2 regions of the Methylobacterium sp. 391_Methyba4 genome follow, and region 2 is predicted to be linked to the other one. Evidence: riboswitches for the same ligand, from Rfam matches in the RefSeq annotation. Region 2 holds a riboswitch; the other holds the start of a gene.
The links. Region 2 has a riboswitch for thiamine pyrophosphate ahead of thiO (glycine oxidase ThiO). Riboswitches for the same ligand answer to the same signal wherever they lie in the genome.
Positions count from the first base shown of each region.

Region 1 (9,043 bases), 3.0 Mb from region 2:
GTTCGGTAACGCCTTGCGATCCGGTGGAGGCGCTGACCCGGATCCCCGACTTCGCGGCCCGGCATCCGACCCCTGCATGGCCATGCGCGCGAATCAGCGCGATTTCTGTGTGCCCTGGACGGCAGTGAGCTCGTCGTCTCGAAGCCGGTCGATCGGAATCCCGGCCCCGGCGCCGCCTGTCGAGAACAGCCTCCTCGTCGCGTGGCGGCTTGCTCTGGTGGCTCTCCCGTCCCTGGCGCGGTCCAGCCCGGGCCCCGCCCGCTGCGTCGGGCCGCTGGCTGCGCGTCTGACCGACGGTATTCAGGCGACGCGGGAGAGGCTGCCGGTCTGTGCCCCCTGCGTGCCGCGTGCGGAATCGTAGGCACGATTGCGCAGAGCGGTTTCGCTGGGGAGTTGATCGATCACGTTGCCGGACGCGGGGTCAACCACCTGGAAGACGATCGTGCTCGTGTCCGGGTCCTGAATGTAGCGCGCCTTACCCCCGGTTGCGCCTATGTCGAGCTTCACCGCGGGTTCGAGGGGCGCGGATGTGCTCTGGGGCACCGGGGCCTCCTGCGTCACGGCGGCGGCGGCCGTCGCGCCGAGGGCGTCGAGGCCCTGCGGCCCCGGCGTCGGGGGTGTCAGCGGACGGATCTCCATGGCCAGTCTCCTGCGATCCTGTGATCGAAGGATTGAGACGGGCGGCTGCCTAACCAGCGGTTAACGGCAGCAGGCGATCCACCGGATGGTGGCTCGCGGTCCGAGATGCGATGAACATCCCGTTAGCGTTGCGACACAAATCCGTGCGGCTTTCTCCCCGAGAGGCGGCTCGTCGCGCATCTGATCCGTTCACCCGCGACCGTACCCCGGGCCATTCCGTGTCGTCCGGAGGGCGGTCGGGGCAGATATTTTCCGATGCTCGCCATCGCGATGCGGGCGCTCGCCGTGCAGGAGACCGGAGACAATCAGGGAAGCGTGACCCGTTTGTCCGCAGGCCTCGCTGCAAGATCGTTGGGCGGCTCAATGCCATCCTCGGGCGCGGACCGGTCGATGTCGGACGCGCCGGCATCATCGTGATCGCATGCGCAGCCGAAGTGCTGCATCCGGTGCCCATTTTCAGGATCGGGATACCCGCTTGCTCAGCAAGGCCGCGTCGGGCGCCTACGGGGCACCTGACAGGAAGCGCCTGCGACTGGAAGCGCTCCGCTCTGTCCAGGGGGATCAGAGAAGGATTTGCGCCCCGATCATCGAACTGAGCAACCCGCGCGCCGTCGGCATCGCCGCGGATCAGATGCGTGCGGCGATGCGCGGTACCAAGGGCGCCCGACCCGGAGCGGTCCTCGACATCGAGGCCCCGTGTGGTGGAACGCCGGGGCGGAACGGCGGCACGCCCGCATCCGGATCGGACCGGGCGTGCCTTGGCCTCACTCGGCGGCGTCGACGTAGAGCTTGCCGCCCTCGGCCAGGAACTCCTCCGACTTGGCCCGCATGCCGGCTTCGGCCTCGGCCTTGGACATCGCGGGCGACGCGCCCACGACTTCGCCGGCTTCCTCCATCGCCAGCACCTCGGCGCGCAGATCCTGGGTGATCTTCATCGAGCAGAATTTCGGCCCGCACATCGAGCAGAAATGCGCGACCTTGTGGGCGTCCTTCGGCAGGGTCTCGTCGTGGTAGCGGCGGGCCGTATCCGGATCGAGGCCCAGGTTGAACTGGTCCTCCCAGCGGAAGTCGAACCGGGCGCGGCTGAGCGCGTCGTCGCGCAGCTGCGCGGCCGGGTGGCCCTTGGCGAGGTCGGCGGCGTGGGCAGCGATCTTGTAGGTGATCACGCCGGTCTTCACGTCGTCCCGGTCGGGCAGGCCGAGATGCTCCTTCGGGGTGACGTAGCAGAGCATCGCGGTGCCGAACCAGCCGATCATCGCGGCGCCGATGCCCGAGGTGATATGGTCGTAGCCGGGGGCGATGTCGGTAGTCAGCGGGCCGAGGGTGTAGAACGGCGCCTCGCCGCACTCCTTCAGCTGCTTCTCCATGTTGACCTTGATCTTGTGCATCGGCACGTGGCCGGGGCCCTCGATCATCACCTGGCAGCCCTTGTCCCAGGCGACCTTGGTCAGCTCGCCCAGCGTCTCCAGCTCGCCGAACTGCGCGGCGTCGTTGGCGTCGGCGATCGAGCCCGGGCGCAGGCCGTCGCCCAGCGAGAACGACACGTCGTAGGCCCGCATGATGTCGCAGATCTCGTCGAACCGCTCGTAGAGGAACGATTCGCGGTGTCCGGCCAGGCACCAGCGCGCCATGATCGAGCCACCGCGGGAGACGATGCCGGTGACGCGCCGGGCGGTCAGCGGCACGTGGGCGAGACGCACCCCGGCATGGATGGTGAAGTAGTCGATGCCCTGCTCGGCCTGCTCGATCAGCGTGTCCTTGAAGACCTCCCAGTCGAGCTTGAGCGGGTCGCCGCCGACCTTCTCCAGCGCCTGATAGATCGGCACCGTGCCGATCGGGACCGGGCTGTTGCGGATGATCCACGAGCGAATGTTGTGGATGTTGCGGCCGGTGGACAGGTCCATGACCGTGTCGGCGCCCCAGCGGATCGACCAGACGAGCTTCTCGACCTCGTCGGCGGCCGAGGAGGTCACGGCCGAGTTGCCGATATTGGCGTTGATCTTGACCAGGAAGTTCCGGCCGATCGCCATCGGCTCCAGCTCGGTGTGGTTGATGTTGGCCGGGATGATCGCCCGGCCGCGGGCGATCTCGTCGCGCACGAATTCGGGGGTGATGAAGGGCGGGACCGAGGCCCCGAAGCTCTGGCCGTCGGCGAGTGCGGCCTCGGCGCCCGCGAGCATCTTCTCGCGGCAGACGTTCTCGCGATGGGCAACGTAGATCATCTCCTCGGTGATGATCCCCGCGCGGGCGAACTCGTACTGGGTCACCCTCTGGCCCGGGGCCGCCTTGCGGATGGTCCGCTCGGCAGGGCAGGGGGCCACGAGCTTGTCGCCCGCGAAGCCGTTATCCTCGGGCTTCACCGCGCGCGGCGCGACGGCCGCATAGCCGCGGGCCGCGATCCAAGGCTCGCGCACGCCGGGGAGGCCGGCATTGAGGTCGATCCGCGCGTCGGTCTCGGTGTAGGGCCCCGACGGGTCGTAGACCCGCACCGGTTCCTCCTTCGGATCGGAGAGGACGATCTCGCGGTAGGGGACGCGGATGTCCGGCCGTCCGGCCGGGCTCGCATAGGCCTTGCGCGATCCGGTCACCGGACCCGTGGTCACGGTCTCCGGGCTGCCTTTCACATCCTTGGGGAGAACGGGTGCGTTCATCGTGGGCCTCTCCTCGTGCTGGAGCAGTCCGGTCCACGCGATGGCCGAGATGAGATGGGGCCGCGCGACATGCGACCGCAGGTTCCCGTCCCTCCGCCGGTATGAGCCGGATCAGGTTCAAGGGTCAGGGCAGCGTGCCCAATCTCAGCCCCCTGCGGGGCTCCCCTCGGAACGGTTCCAGACTCAGGCGCGCGGACGGCTTTGTCAATGCTGACCGGGCGCCCTAGAAAACACATCCCGAAAACCGTTCGATCGAACGCATCCGCTTCTCAACCCCACGGCCTCCCCCGCATCGCATGCGACTCCTCGCCGGCCTCCTGCTCGCCGTGCTCCTGCTCTGCGGGTTGGCCTGCGCCGCGCTCGCCCTCGGACAGCGCCGCTTCCTCTATCCGGGCGCCTTCAGCCCGCCGACACCCTGGCCGGTGCCGCCCGGGGTCGCGACGATCACGGTCGCGACCTCGGATGGCGAGACCCTGCACGGACTGTGGCGGCCGCCGCGGCCGGGCTGCGGCGTCATCGTCAGTTTCCACGGCAATGGATCCCGCCCGGAACCGCACGCGGAGCGCTTCGCCGCGGAGCCGTGGCGGGCGCGCGGCTGGGGTCTGCTGACCGTGGCCTATCGCGGCTATCCCGGCTCGACCGGCAGCCCCAGCGAAGACGGCCTGATCCGCGACGGCCTGGCGGCCGTGAACGCCGCGCGGGCACAGGCGCCCGATGCGCCGATCCTGCTGCACGGCCATTCGCTGGGGGCGGCCGTCGCGGTCGCAGTCGCCGAACGGGTGCCGACGATCGGGCTTTACCTGGAGGCCCCGTTCGACTCGATGATCCACACCGTGCGGCTGCATGTCCCGCTAGTCCCCATCTGGCTCCTGCGCGACACATACCGCTCGGACACGCGCATCCGTGGCGGAACTGCGCCGGTTCTGATCGTGCAGGGACGCGACGACACGGTGGTGCCGCTCAAGTTGGCGCAAGGCCTCGCCGCAGCAGCCGGCCCGCGGGCGCGGATCGCCGTGATCCCGGGCGACCACGTGTCCATCCTGGGGGGCCGGGACCGAGAGGCCGAGGCGATGTTCAGAGAGCGTGTCGGTCCGACCTGCCCGCAGCCGGTCGATCAGCAAGGATAGGAGAGGGGGGCGCGTGGTCGGACGGCGCTCGCAGCGCTGGAGCGCCGAGGATCCGGACGCACCGGGTGCGCGCGCAGGGCCGGCCCGAGCCGGTCTGCCCGCTCTGTGAGCGCCCGATTCCGCATCGCGCTCGCTCCAGCCTCCATCACCTCACCCCGAAGCTCAAGGGCGGAACCCATCGCGGTACCGTCCGCCTGCACCAGATCTGCCACTCGGCGATCCATGCACGCTACAGTGAGGCCGAGATCGCCAAGCGCCTGGCCGATCTCGAAGCCCTGCGGACCGATCCGGAGATAGCCCGCTTCCTCGCCTGGGTGCGCGGCCGGCCGGACGATTTTCACGCCGCGACGCGCATGACCCGCGCGCGGCGGTCGGCGCGGCGCAAGGTCTGACCGCCGGCGTTTACCGACCGTTCGTCACATCCGCAGGTTGCGGCGATCACGTTCATCGCCGTCAACCCAAACCGGTCCAGGATCCCTCCGATCGCGAGGGTGGGACGATGGCCGGGGTCGGGGATACGGGTGATCGGCTCGCCTGGGTCGATATCGCCAAGGGGATCTGCATCCTCCTGGTGGTCATGATGCATTCCGTCACGGGCACCGGCGACGCCATGGGCGGAGAAGGTTTCCTCCATCCGGTCGTGGCCTTCGCGAAGCCGTTCCGGATTCCGGACTTCTTCCTTCTGTCCGGCCTGTTCATGGGGCGGGTGATCGACCGCGACTGGCGCCTGTTCTCCGACCGCCGGGTGGTCCATTTCGCCTATTTCTACCTGCTCTGGCTCGTGATCCAGTCGGCCGCCAGATACGGCAAGATCGCCGGCGATGACGGCCCCACGGCCTTCGCGGCGCATCTCGCCCATGCCCTGATCGAACCCTACTCGACGCTGTGGTTCATCTATCTGCTCGCGGTGTTCTCGGTCGTCACCAAGGCTCTGCGCCGCGTGCCCGACGCCGTGCTGCTCGCCGGTGCCGCCGTGCTGCAGATTGCCGACATCCGCAGCGAGTCGACCCTCATCGAGGAGTTCTGCGCCCGATATGTCTTCTTCGTCGCCGGCTATCTGTTCGCCGGCCGCATCTTCGCCCTCGCGGACGCGGCCCGGCACCGGGTCCGGCTCGCCCTGTGCGGCCTCGCCGCATGGGCGTTCGTGGAAGGTTGGCTCGCGCTGACTCCGTCGGGCCTTCCGAATCACCCGACCTTCGCCAGCCTGCCGCTGGTGAGCCTCGCCCTCGGCGCCGCCGGTGCGCTCGCGATCGTGGTGGCGGCGTCGCTCCTTGGCCGCGTCGGGGGGCCGATCGCCGAGGCGGTCCGAACCTGCGGGCAGCGCTCGATCGTGATCTATCTCGCCTTTTCGCTACCCATGGCGGCGACCCGGGAGATCCTCGTGCGCACCGGAGCCATCGCCGATATCGGACTTGCAAGCCTCATCGTCATGACCGTGGCGGTGCTGCTGCCGCTGGTCCTGGAGTGGCTGGTTCGCGGCACGGCGCTCGATCTGCTGTTCGTGAGGCCGCGCTGGTGCCGGCTCGTGGGGTCGGAGTCCCGGACCCGCCCGGTCCTGCAGGCGACCTGAGACGGGCGGCTTCAGCCCTCGAAGGCGATGCCGATCCGGCGGCTGCGCCGCCATGCAACGGCCGCCGCGCGCGGCTCGGCGCCGGCGCTCACGCGGAGCGGGAAGCGGTCCGGCACCACATGATCGCCGTCGACCTCGATCTGGGCGCCGACCTCGGTCGCGTCCCAGACCAGGCAACTGACTTCGCCGCCGTCGAGCAGGACCGCGCCGAAGGTGAAGGCGTTCTTCCGGAAGACGCCGCGGCGATTCTCCCTCATCGACTCCCCCATCCGCACCCGCGGGTCCGCGGAGACGATCTCCGCGGTCCGGGACGATGCCGGATGGGGGTTAACAGGGCAAATACGATCCCTTGCCTGCGCTCTCAGATCGAGATCAATAGTCGTCCGGATCATCCCTGTAGCGGCGCGGCCCAGGCTCATAATCGTCGTCGTACGGGCGGCGTGCGCGCGGCCGGTCGTAGTCGCGGCCATAGCGATAGGCGTCGCGCCGGTCGTCGTAATCGTCGCTCCGGTACCCGCCACCGCCGTATCCGCCACCGCCGTAGCCGCCACCGCCAGAGCCGCCCGCAGTGATGCGCGGTGCGTATCAGCAGCTCTTCGCCTGGCCCGGTGCGGGATCGCCGAAGGTCTGGCTGTTGCAGGGCACGGCGCCGCCCTGAGGAAACGGCCGACCGTTGGTCCGGCCGGGCACGCCGTAATAGACGTTGGTCGCGTAGGGCATCCGGCAGACGCCGCCTTCCTGGGCGCAGCCGACCAGATTCACCGTGTCGAGCTGATAGGCCCGGGCCGGCGCGGGCATCACCGTGCCGGCTCCCAGCATGATGGCTCCGAAGGCCAGAGCGATCCGAATCTGCACGTCCCCGATTCCCCATTGCGTCGCGGTCCGCGTGCCGAATAATCCGGTCGGCGGCTTCCGGCCAGCGGCCGCGCTCGCTATGGCGTCGCGCACGGATCTGTGCGGGCTGTTTTGGCACCGCCATGACGATGATCGGGCGGAGCCACCCGTGGACGAACGGGATAGGGCGCCCCAGGAGGCCTTGATGAGGGATGCGTCCGCGCAGGAGCTTCTGTTGCTCAGCGCGCTGCAGGAATGCCGGATCCAGCTCGACGCGGCGCGCAAGGACGAGGCGGCCCGCGCCGCCGTCCGGGAGGAGCTGGAGGCTGCCCTTCGCCGCGAGGCGGCGCTCTCGGCGGTGGTCGCCGAGGAGCGCGAGCGGACGGAGGCCGTCCGTCTCGTGCTTCAGGCGCTGCTGATGAGCATCGGCTGGTTCGGCCTGCGCCGACGCCTGTTCCGGTCGCGCATCGCCCGGCTGGGCCGTGAGACGCCGGACTCAGGTCCGCAATCGGCCCGCCATTCCGTGCTGCTCGCGGAGGCCCGACGGGTGCTCGGCGCGCCGGTCGTCCAGCCTCCTGCCCAACGCTAGGGCGTATCGGCGCGCGGGATGGGGAACGGGCGCCGAACGCTTCGATAACGGCCCCTTAAACCGCCGCATTTAGCGTGCGGAAACCGTTCTGCGGCGCGCCCGACAGACGCGCTGCGGCGGAACATTCGTAGACGGGATGCATGGCCAAGGGTCGGGGCAGGATTGAGCCGAACTTCGACGTGCCCGAGGGGCGTGTCCGGGATCGCGGCGAACTCGATCTGCGCCTGTCCCGGGAGGACCGTCCCGGGGGGGCAGGAGACGGCGTGGCGAAGCGATCGGGCGGCGGAGGAGCGCGGCAGCCGAACAAGGCGCCGGCGCGGACCACCGGGCGGGCGAAGGCCTCGGGTCGCGGCCGACGCCGGCGGTCCTGGCTCGGCCGCATCGTCTACGGCACCGTCGTCCTCGGTCTCTGGGGGGTGATCGGGCTTGCCGGGCTCATCGCCTACCACGCGTCGCAATTGCCGCCGATCGACCAGCTCGCGGTGCCGAAGCGGCCGCCCAACATCGCCATCCTGGCGAGCGACGGCTCGCTGCTCGCCAATCGCGGCGAGACCGGCGGCCGGGTGGTCTCGATCAAGGAGCTGCCGCCCTACCTGCCGCGCGCCTTCGTGGCGATCGAGGATCGGCGCTTCTACCAGCATTTCGGCGTGGATCCGGTCGGCATCCTGCGCGCCATCGGTCAGAACCTGACCCGGCGCGGCGTCGCACAGGGCGGCTCGACCCTGACGCAGCAGCTCGCCAAGAATCTGTTCCTGACGCAGGAGCGGACCGCCTCGCGCAAGATCCAGGAGGCGATCCTCGCGCTTTGGCTGGAGCACAAGTACACCAAGGACGAGATCCTCGAGCTCTACCTGAACCGTGTCTATTTCGGCGCCGGCGCCTACGGCGTCGAGGCGGCCGCGCAGCGCTATTTCGGCAAGCCCGCCAAGGAGGTGAGCCTTGCGCAGGCCGCGATGCTCGGCGGCCTCGTTCAGGCGCCGTCGCGGCTCGCTCCGAACCGCAACCTCCCGGCCGCCCAGGCCCGCGCCGCCCAGGTGCTCGCCGCGATGCAGGAACTCGGCTTCGCCGCGCCGCAGGACGTGAAGGTGGCGCTCGCCCAGCCGGCGAAGCCCACCAATGCCCGCGGCGGCGGTTCGGCCAATTACGTCGCAGACCTCGTGATGGACGTGCTCGACGACTACGTCGGCAAGTTCGACACCGACATCACGGTCCAGACGACCGTCGATCCCGTCCTCCAGGCCGCCGCCGAGAAGGTGCTCACCGACGAGCTCAACGCCAAGGGCGCGCGCTTCAATGTCGGCCAGGGCGCGCTGGTCTCGATGCGGCCCGACGGCGCGATCCGGGCGCTGATCGGCGGGCGCGACTACGCCCAGAGCCAGTTCAACCGTGCCACGACCGCGAAGCGCCAGCCCGGCTCCTCGTTCAAGCCCTTCGTGTACCTCGCTGCCGTGGAGCACGGCGCCACGCCCGACACGGTCCGCGAGGACGCGCCGGTCCGGATCGGCAACTGGGCCCCGGAGAACTACTCGCACCGGTACGAGGGGCCTGTCACCCTGCGGACGGCGCTCGCCCATTCGCTCAATACCGTCGCGGTGCGGCTCGGCCAGGAGGTCGGCCCGAAGACCGTGGTGCA
Region 1 is NZ_CP121475.1:3,865,878-3,874,920, reverse strand. It holds gene P9K36_RS18115 (hypothetical protein) at 301-639, opposite strand; gene thiC (phosphomethylpyrimidine synthase ThiC) at 1,404-3,290, opposite strand; TPP riboswitch at 3,362-3,467, opposite strand; gene P9K36_RS18105 (alpha/beta hydrolase) at 3,587-4,417, shown strand; partial or broken gene P9K36_RS18100 (restriction endonuclease) at 4,431-4,809, shown strand; gene P9K36_RS18095 (acyltransferase family protein) at 4,917-5,987, shown strand; gene P9K36_RS18090 (hypothetical protein) at 5,999-6,508, opposite strand; gene P9K36_RS18085 (hypothetical protein) at 6,573-6,842, opposite strand; gene P9K36_RS18080 (hypothetical protein) at 7,027-7,410, shown strand; gene P9K36_RS18075 (transglycosylase domain-containing protein) at 7,551-9,043, shown strand, end outside.
Region 1: another riboswitch for thiamine pyrophosphate. It lies ahead of thiC (phosphomethylpyrimidine synthase ThiC); the one in region 2 lies ahead of thiO (glycine oxidase ThiO).

Region 2 (9,043 bases):
GCATCACCTTCGCCACGCGGGCCCCTGATGGGTTCCGGGACGACGACATCGCGATCCTGCGCTTCGTCATGCCGGCGCTGGCGGCCGTGATGGAGATGCGCGTCCTCAACAAGCAGCTCGACCACGTCCTGCGGCTCTATGTCGGCGACGAGCCGCACCGGGCGATCCTGGCCGGCGACATCCGCCGCGGACAGGTGACGCGGATCCGCTCGGCGATCCTGTTCGCCGATATGCGCGACTACACCCGGACCTCCGCCGACATGACGCCCGAGGAGGCCGTCGGCCTGCTCAACGTGTTCTTCGACTGCCTCGTGCCGCCGATCGAGCGGGAGGGCGGCGAGGTCCTGAAGTATCTTGGCGACGGTCTGCTGGCGATCTTCCGGGAGTCCGGTGACGACCTCGGCGGCGCGGCCAAGGGTGCGCTCACGGCGGCCCAGCACGCCCTGGCGGCCCTCGACGAAGCGAACGCCCTGCACCAGTTCCCGGTACCGGTGGCCGCGGGCATCGCGCTCCACCACGGCGAGGCCGCCTACGGCAATGTCGGGTCCGGCTCCCGCCTCGACTTCACGGTGATCGGCCGCGACGTGAACCTCGCGAGCCGCATCGCGCAGCTGAATCGCACCCTCGGCGAGCCGCTGCTGATGTCCAAGCCCTTCGTGGACTTCCTCTGGGGGGATCCGATCCCGCTGGGCGAGCACCGGCTCAACGGGTTCGACGAGCCCATGGCGGTCTTCCGGCCAAAGTTCCTGCGCCCGCGCAAATCCAGCTGAGCCCCTCTCCGATCGCGTCCTCGATCGGCTCTCGGCGTCAGGAAGCCGTCCCACCCGTCCGCCGTGAACCCTGCCCCGCAGCCGATCCGTGCGCCGCTCGGACTCACCACGTCGGCACGAACGGCAGAGTGTAAGGGTTGTGTCGGCAACCCCAGACCGGGTCGATCATCCTCGCCATCACCTCCCGGGCCAAGGCGCCGGCATGTATGGCCACCTCCTTCGGGACATGCCTCCGTTCGAGGATCTTCAGGCAGGCATGTCCGCACGCGCTGTACTGGCCGATATGGTACGCGTTGATGGCGAACTCTTCGAGTATGCCGTATTCGTAGACCCACGGATTCAGGGAAATCCCCTCGCTCGGAAGTTCGAGTGCCAGGCCCGCCTCCGCGTATCGATATCCGTCCGCGAACCGCTTCCTCAACCGGCAGAACCGACTGGCCCCGTGGCGCGCTTCCGCCCGCGCGGGGCGGACGGAGGTCGCGCGCTCGTAGAGCTGCAACACCCTGTCCTCCGGCTCATCGAGGCGCTCCGCGTTCACAGCGGCCATCAGCAGATTGTAATAGATCTCCTCGTCCCATCCGCCCAGCTCTGCTCGTTTCAGAAAGCATTCGAGAGCTTTCCTGTATTCTCCAGCAGCATTATACGTTGTCCCGAGGTACATCGTGTATCGGGCGATCATGTGGGGATCGGTCTCGACCGCCAACGCCTTCTTGAGAACGGCGATATCCCGCGCGTCCGCCGTGGTGTCGCGGTGACGGGCGCCGTCATCACCCCGGCGCATCGCGAGGGGAAGGACCGGTGTCTCGGAGACGCCGGGGCAGCTGAGAAATTCGTGCAGGACGCCCCGGTAGCGCCAGTTTTCCCGGCATCTGACCAAATGGGTGCGCCAGTATCGCGTCTGCTCGTCGATGATCTCGAACCGATAGCCGGGCGCATGCAACTTCGGCATCGTGAAGTCGGCCGGGATGACCAGCTCATCATCCGCATCGATGATCAGAGCGTACTGCGCGTGACGCCGCGCGAGTTTCAGGGCCTCGTTCCGATTGAAGGCAAAATCGACCCAGGGGCGCTCGACCAGGGCCCCCGGTATGTCCGCGAGCGCGGCACGGACAATATCCTGTGTTCCATCCGTCGATCCAGTGTCAACGATGATCCAATGATCGATAATCGGACGAACAGAGTCGATGCACCGACGGATCACGTGGGCTTCGTTTTTCACAATCATCGATAAGCAGATCGTGGATTCGCGATTCTTCATCCTGAAGCCGCCCCGTCATGCACTCACGCCTCGAACGCGCAGTCATCACGGCTACTAGCACCACATCAGCGCATTCACAAAACGACCGATTGCTCCATGACAATTCTGATTGATCGGCGTATTTGCAGCTTTATCGGGGTCAAACTCAGAAATATTCAAACACAATAACCTAATATCTATAAATTAACCGGGAAAGATTGAATTATTCAACCGGTCGGGGACCATCCATCATCGGGCCGTCCGTGGCCTGCGCACCGAATATTTTCCGCGCAGGATCGGCCGCGTGATCGACCTGGTCCCGCAGCCGATCCCGGGGAGACGGGCCGCGCCAGCCGCCGTTGGCGCACCGCGACCCTAGAGATCGGCATGGGCGTTCGGGCGTTTCAGCCCCTCAGAGTCATCGTGCTGCCGGACACGCCGAAATCGCGCAGGCGTCTGAGGAATGACATGCCCAGCAGGCTGGTGGACAGGAGCCCGCGCGGGATCACGACCGCATCGACGTCTCGCACCGTGATCGATCCGATCTGCACGATCGCGATCCGGATCGGCGCCACGCGAACCGTCCCGTTCGCGGTGTTCCAGACGCGCGTGAAGTCGGACGCAGCGACCTGGATCCCGATCCGCGCGGCATCCTCCTCGGAGAACGCGCAGGCGCTCGCCCCGGTATCCACCATCATCGGCAGTGAACGGCCGTCCAGCAGAGCGTTGACGAAGAAGTGGCCGTTGCGGCCAGCCTGGAGGGCCACACCGGCGGCGGCACGGCCTGCGAGATCCGGCTCCGGCGGCGGTGCGACGGCGAGCGCGACCGGCGCCGCCCGCATGCCGTCGCGCACCTTCAGGACGGCCGTGACACCGAGAAAGCCGAGCATGCAGATCAACAGGATTGTGCGCACGCAAATTCGCCCGTGACGTGGAGTGCCGGCGCCCGGAGGAGGTCCGGGATCCCGGCGATCAGATCCCAGACGCGTGAAGGGATGGTGCGCGCCGCCTATCGCGACCGCTGTCCGCGCGCCGATTCCGGTCCGCTTGGTGTCTGGACTGTCACCGCGACCCGCGGATTGTCACGGGAATGATGCAGGGGCGGCGGCGCGGGGTTGACCGACACAAGCCGTGACGCCACATCTGCGTCTGTTCCAGGGAGATCCCCGGCAAGGGGCTGAGAAACCGCTGGCACGTCCCTCAGGACCTGCGGCGCGGAAATCCTTCGAACCTGATCCGGCTCATACCGGCGTAGGGATTGGACCGCGGCCGCCCGAAAGGCAGGCCACAGCTTCTGGCAGAAGCGCACGGCCCGCTCCCCGCGACGGCAATCCGCGGAGATGCCTGTGCCCTTCGACCGACCTGCCTCACCGATCGGCCGCCGCCGCAATCCCGAGGGCGTCGTCGCGCCCGCCGTCCTGCCGGCGCGGACCGACGTCGCCGTCATCGGCGGCGGGCTGATCGGTCTGTCGATCGCGTGGCGGCTCGCGCGGGCCGGCCGTACGGTGACCGTGCTGGAGCGGGAGACGATCGGCGCGGGCGCGAGCCTCGCGGCCACCGGCATGCTGGCTCCGGCCGCCGAGCACGAGCCCGGCTCGGACCCGCTTCTGCCGCTCGCCCTGGACTCGCTCCGGCTCTGGCCCGGCTTCCGCGACGCCCTTGAGGCCGAGTCCGGCCGAACCATCGACTATCGGGCCGACGGCACCCTGGTGCTGGCGGTCGGCCGCGACGAGGTCGAACGCCTGCGCTTCCGCTACGACCTGCAGCGCCGCTCGGGACTCGACGCCACCTGGCTGCCGGGCAGCGAGGTGCGGCGCCTGGAGCCCGGCCTGCGCCCCTCCGTCACCGCCGGGATCCACTGCCCGCTGGACCATCAGGTCGATCCCCGTCTGGTCATGGAGGCCCTCAACGAGGCTTGTCGCCGGGCCGGCGTGATCCTGGTGGAGCGGACCGCCGTCACCACCCTCGACTGGTCGGGCGGCCGCGTGACCGGGATCCGCGCCGCCGACCGCGTCGTCGCCGCGGAGACCGTCATCCTGGCCTCCGGCGCATGGAGCGGGGAGGGCGGTCTGCTCCCCGACGCGCTCGCCCTTCCGGTCCGCCCGCTGAAGGGCCAGTCCCTGGCGCTGCGCACCACCGCCCGCACCGGCACCCTCGCGCGGATGGTCTGGACCGAGCAGGTCCACATGGCGCCGAAAAGCGACGGCCAGCTCATCGTCGGCGCGACCGTGGAGGATTGCGGCTTCCGGCCCGGCGTCACCGCGGGCGGGCTCTACGCGCTGCTGGAGGGCGCCCGCCGGGTGCTGCCCGGTATCGAGGAGATGGAAATCGAGGCCGTCTGGAGCGGCTACCGCCCGACCTCGGACGACGACGCGCCGATCCTCGACACCATCGCACCGGGCCTCGTCGCCGCCACGGGGCATCACCGCAACGGCTACCTGCTCGCCCCGGTCACCGCCGAGGCGATCGCCGCGCTGGTGTTGCACGGCGCGCTGCCCGAGGTCGCCCGTACCTTCACCCGCCTGCGCTTCGGCCAGCCGGACGCGCTGAGGGCCTCGGCATGAAGCTCGTCGTCAACGGTGAGCCGCGCGACTGCGCGGCCGAGACGGTGGACGCGCTGTTCCGCCTCGAGGCCGCGGAGAGCGGCATCGAGAGCCCGCAGGGCGTCGCCATCGCGCTGAACGGCCGGGTGCTGCGCCGCCGCGACTGGGAGGAAACCCGGATCGCGGAGGGCGACCGCGTCGAGATCGTTCGCGCCATGCAGGGAGGTTGAGCATGGATCAGACCCATACGCCGCTGCGTCCCGAAGGTGGGGATGACAGCCTGACCATCGCCGGCGTGAGCCTGTCGTCGCGACTGTTCATCGGCACCGCCGGCTATCCGACGCAGGCGATCATGCGCGACGCCGTCCAGGCGAGCGGCGCCGAGGTGGTCACCGCCTCGATCCGCAGGGTCTCGCTGCAGGGCCACGGCTCGGACACGGTCAAGATCTTGAAGGGCAAGCGCTTCCTGCCGAATACCGCCGGCTGCGAGACGGCCCGCGACGCGATCATGACCGCCGAACTCGCCCGTGAGGCGCTCGACACCAACTGGATCAAGGTCGAGGTGATCGGTGACCGGGAGACGCTCTACCCGGACGTGATGGAGCTGATCGAGGCCTGCCGCCATCTCGTCGATGACGGCTTCGTGGTGCTGCCCTACTGCAACGACGACCCGATCGTATGCCAGCGCCTGGAGGATATCGGCTGCGCCGCCGTGATGCCCATGGGCTCGCTGATCGGGTCCGGGATGGGCATCGCCAACCCGGCCAATCTCGAACTGATCTGCCGCAGGGCGAAGGTGCCGGTCGTGGTCGATGCCGGGATCGGCACCGCCTCGGATGCGGTGATCGCCATGGAACTCGGCGCCGCCGCCTGCCTGATCAACACCGCGGTGGCCAAGGCCGACGATCCCGTGCGCATGGCCCGCGCCATGGGCCGGGCGGTGGAGGCCGGACGCGACGCGTATTGCGCCGGGCGCATTCCCCGCCGCGGCCGGGCCGAGCCATCGAGCCCGCAGCTCGGCCTCGTCGGCTCGTGAGGGCGCTGCCGTCGCCGCTGCTCGCGGTGACGGACCGGCACGGACATCCACGGCCGCTCGCCGAGACGGTGCAGGCGATCCTCGATGGCGGCGGGCGCTGGATCTGGTTCCGGGATCGCGATCTTGAAACGGACGCCCGTCGGCACCTCGGCGAGGCCGTGGCAGAGCGCGTGCGCGCCGCGAAGGGCGTCCTGACGGTCGGCGGTGACGTCGCGTTGGCGCGCGCCCTCGGGGCCGACGGCGTCCATCTCGGCGGCGGCTCGGGACCGGAGGCCATCGCGGCGGCGCGGGCGGCGCTGGGAGAGCGGGCGCTGATCGGCGTGTCGGCCCATGCGGCGCACGAGGTTGCCCAGGCGGCGTCGGCCGGTGCCGATTACGCCACCCTCAGCCCGATCTATGCGACCGCCAGCAAGCCGGGCTACGGCCCGGCGCTCGGCCTCGCGGGGCTCGCGGCGGCCTGCAATCGCGAGCTTCCGATCGTGGCGCTCGGCGGTCTCGACGCGGACCGAATCGGCGGATGCCGGGCCGCCGGGGCGGCGGCGGTCGCCATCATGGGTGGGCTGATGCGAGCGCGCGAGCCGGCCGAGGCCGCGCAGGCCGTCCTGAAGGCCTGGAGCTTGGCCCATCGCGCCCCCGCGTGAGGGGCGCAACCTGGTCGGCGCACGGGCCTCGCGACCGGCACGGACCCGGGGCCCTTTGCTCCGCTCGGAACGACGGGCGGGGCGATATCAGCCGCGAGTCCGCGCGGACACGGCGCCGGATTGGATCCTCGCGCAAGCCCTACGCGCAAGCCCTATTTGTCCGCCGGCCCGTAAGGCGGCCGCGGGATGGCCCGATGCGCGGCCCGGAGCGCCGCCGACCAGCGCTCGCGCAGGTCGTGGAAGTAGCCCTCACCAGCCTCGATCCGGTGATTCACTTCCAGCGTCAGCGCGTTCCGGCGAACCAGGGCGATGTCGATCGGCAGCCCCACGCCGAGATTCGACCGCATGGTCGAATCCATCGAGACGAGGCTGACCTTGAGGGCGTCGTACAGCTCGGTCGTGTATCTCACCGCCCGGTCGAGGATCGGCTTGCCGTACTTGTGCTCGCCGATCTGAAGGAAGGGCGCATCGGTGCTGCACTCGATGAAATTGCCGGCCGAATAGATCAGGTACAGGCGCATCTCGCCATTCCCGATCTGGCCGCCGAACAGCAGCGAGATCGAGAACCGGATGTTGGCCGCCTCGAACCCGTCCTTCTCGATCGCCCGCACCCGTCGGATGGCCCGGCCGATCAGCTGCGCGGCCTGGAACATGGTCGGCGCTTCGACGAGCTTCTGCGGCGGCTCGTCGTCCTCCTCGCCGGGCACGCCCTCCTGGAGCATGCTGAGGACAGACTGGGTGATCGAGAGGTTACCGGCCGAGGCGAGCATCATCACCCGCTCGCCCGGCACGTTGAAATGGTGCAGCTTTCGGTAGGTCGAGATATCGTCGAGCCCCGCATTGGTACGGGTGTCGGCGACCATCACCAGCCCTTCCTCGACCAGGACACCGACGCAGTAGGTCATTGTCTTCGGATTCTCCTACGGCCGGCGGACCGGTGTCTGAACGATCAGGATTGGGCGGCGGTCCTGCCTTGCTCGACCCGGAGCTTCACGTCCAGTGTTTCGGTGCCACCCCCCGTGCGGCTGCCGCGGATCGGGGCTGCGCCGAGATAGTCCAGGCCCGTTGCGACGCGGATGTAATTGTCCGAGGGGCTGACGTCGTAGCACGGATCGAACGCCACCCAGCCGAGATCCGGCACCAGGGCCTCGACCCAGCCATGGGGCGCCTCGACATCCGCCTGCCCGTCGTCCCGGGCCCGGTAACCGGCCACGTAGCGGGCCGGGATGCCGATGTGGCGGGCGGCGGCGAGGAAGACGTGGGCGAGATCCTGGCAGACGCCGCTCCCGGCCGCGAAGGCCTTGGCGGCTGGAACCGCACTGGAGGCGGGGCCGGGCTCGCAGGTCACCGCGCCGCGGACGGCGCCCATCAGCCTGTGAAGGAGAGCCAGAACCGCACCGTCGCCCTCCGCGGCGACGCGTTCCGCGAAGGCGTGCAGCTCGGGGCTCGCCGCGCACAGGTCCGTGTCGCGCAGGAAGAACTGATCCGGCAGGCGCTCCACAGTGCCGCGCACGACACCGTTCGTGTCATCGGTATCGACCTCGCCGGTCACGCGGATGGTGAGGGCGTCGGCCGGCTCGTCCGGGGTGAACCAATGGACGACATTGCCGAACCCGTCCTCGCGGGCGGTGAGCCGCCCGTCGATGGTGGTGTCGATCCGCCACGTGCGGACGTATTGGCCGTCATGATCCCGGGGCGTCAGCCTCAGGACCTGCACGAGCCCGCGGGCCGGCTGCTCGTAGGTGTAGATGGTCTCGTGAACCACGCGGATGCGCATGCGCTGTCCTGTCCGTCTCGTTCAGCCGACCAGATACTGCTTGGCGATCGCCTCGCCCACCCTGTTGTTCTCGGCAATGAACGCTTCGACGAATTCGTGCAGCCCTGAGGCGAAGACTCGGTTGATATCCTCGCCTTCCAGTTTCGCCAGCATGTTGCCGGCGAGCCGCTGGCTCGGGCCCCGGCGCCCGTAGGCGTCGGCGATGAGATCCAGGTACTCGACGATCACGCCGTAACAATTGGCGAAGGAGCGCGGCATCTGCTTGTTGAGCATCAGCAGGTCGGCCACCAGCAGCGGCTTGACGCTCTCGCGATACACCCAGTGATAGGCATTGAACGCCGAGACTTCGCGCAGGATCGTGGTCCACTGGAAGTAGTCGAGGCTGCCGCCCACCGTCTCGTCGTGCGGCAGCAGGATCTGGTACTTCACGTCGAGGATGCGGGCGGTGTTGTCGGCCCGCTCGATCGCCGTGCCGAGCCGTGTGAACCAGAAGGCGTCGTTGCGCAGCATCGTCCGGAAGGCCGAGCCGTCGAAGGTCAGCGAGACGGTCTTCACCCAGTCGAGGAAGCGGCCGAACTCGTCGCGGTTGAGGTCCTTGCCGGCGTAGTTGCGCAGCTCCAGCCACGCGCCGTTGATCGCGTCCCACATCTCGGTGGTGAGCGCCGTGCGCACCGAGCGGGCATTCTCGCGGGCCGCCTCGATGCAAGAGCGGATCGAGGACGGGTTGTGCGGGCTGAAGGCCAGAAAATCGCAGACCGTGTCGGCGTTCACCGCACTGTAGTGCGTCTTGAACGCGTCCGGGTCGCCGGCAGAGGCGAGGGCGGATTCCCACTCGTTGCTCCCGCCGCCGCCGTAGCTCGTCGGCAGCGAGGCGAAACGGTGGGCCGCATCGAGGATACGGGCGACGAAGTCGGCCCGCTCCACGTAGCGCGAGAGCCAGAAGAGATTGTCGGCAGTCCTGGAAAGCATCGGTCTTCAGCCAAGTCGTGCGGACCACGGTGTCCGCGCCTCGGAACGTCCGGACGTCGCGGACCTTAGG
Region 2 is NZ_CP121475.1:896,426-905,468, forward strand. It holds gene P9K36_RS04260 (adenylate/guanylate cyclase domain-containing protein) at 1-770, shown strand, start outside; gene P9K36_RS04265 (glycosyltransferase) at 874-2,028, opposite strand; gene P9K36_RS04270 (TIGR02281 family clan AA aspartic protease) at 2,412-2,921, opposite strand; TPP riboswitch at 3,155-3,283, shown strand; gene thiO (glycine oxidase ThiO) at 3,348-4,571, shown strand; gene thiS (sulfur carrier protein ThiS) at 4,568-4,780, shown strand; gene P9K36_RS04285 (thiazole synthase) at 4,783-5,586, shown strand; gene P9K36_RS04290 (thiamine phosphate synthase) at 5,583-6,227, shown strand; gene P9K36_RS04295 (peptidase) at 6,380-7,132, opposite strand; gene P9K36_RS04300 (transglutaminase family protein) at 7,177-8,004, opposite strand; gene P9K36_RS04305 (alpha-E domain-containing protein) at 8,026-8,973, opposite strand; gene P9K36_RS04310 (circularly permuted type 2 ATP-grasp protein) at 9,039-9,043, opposite strand, start outside.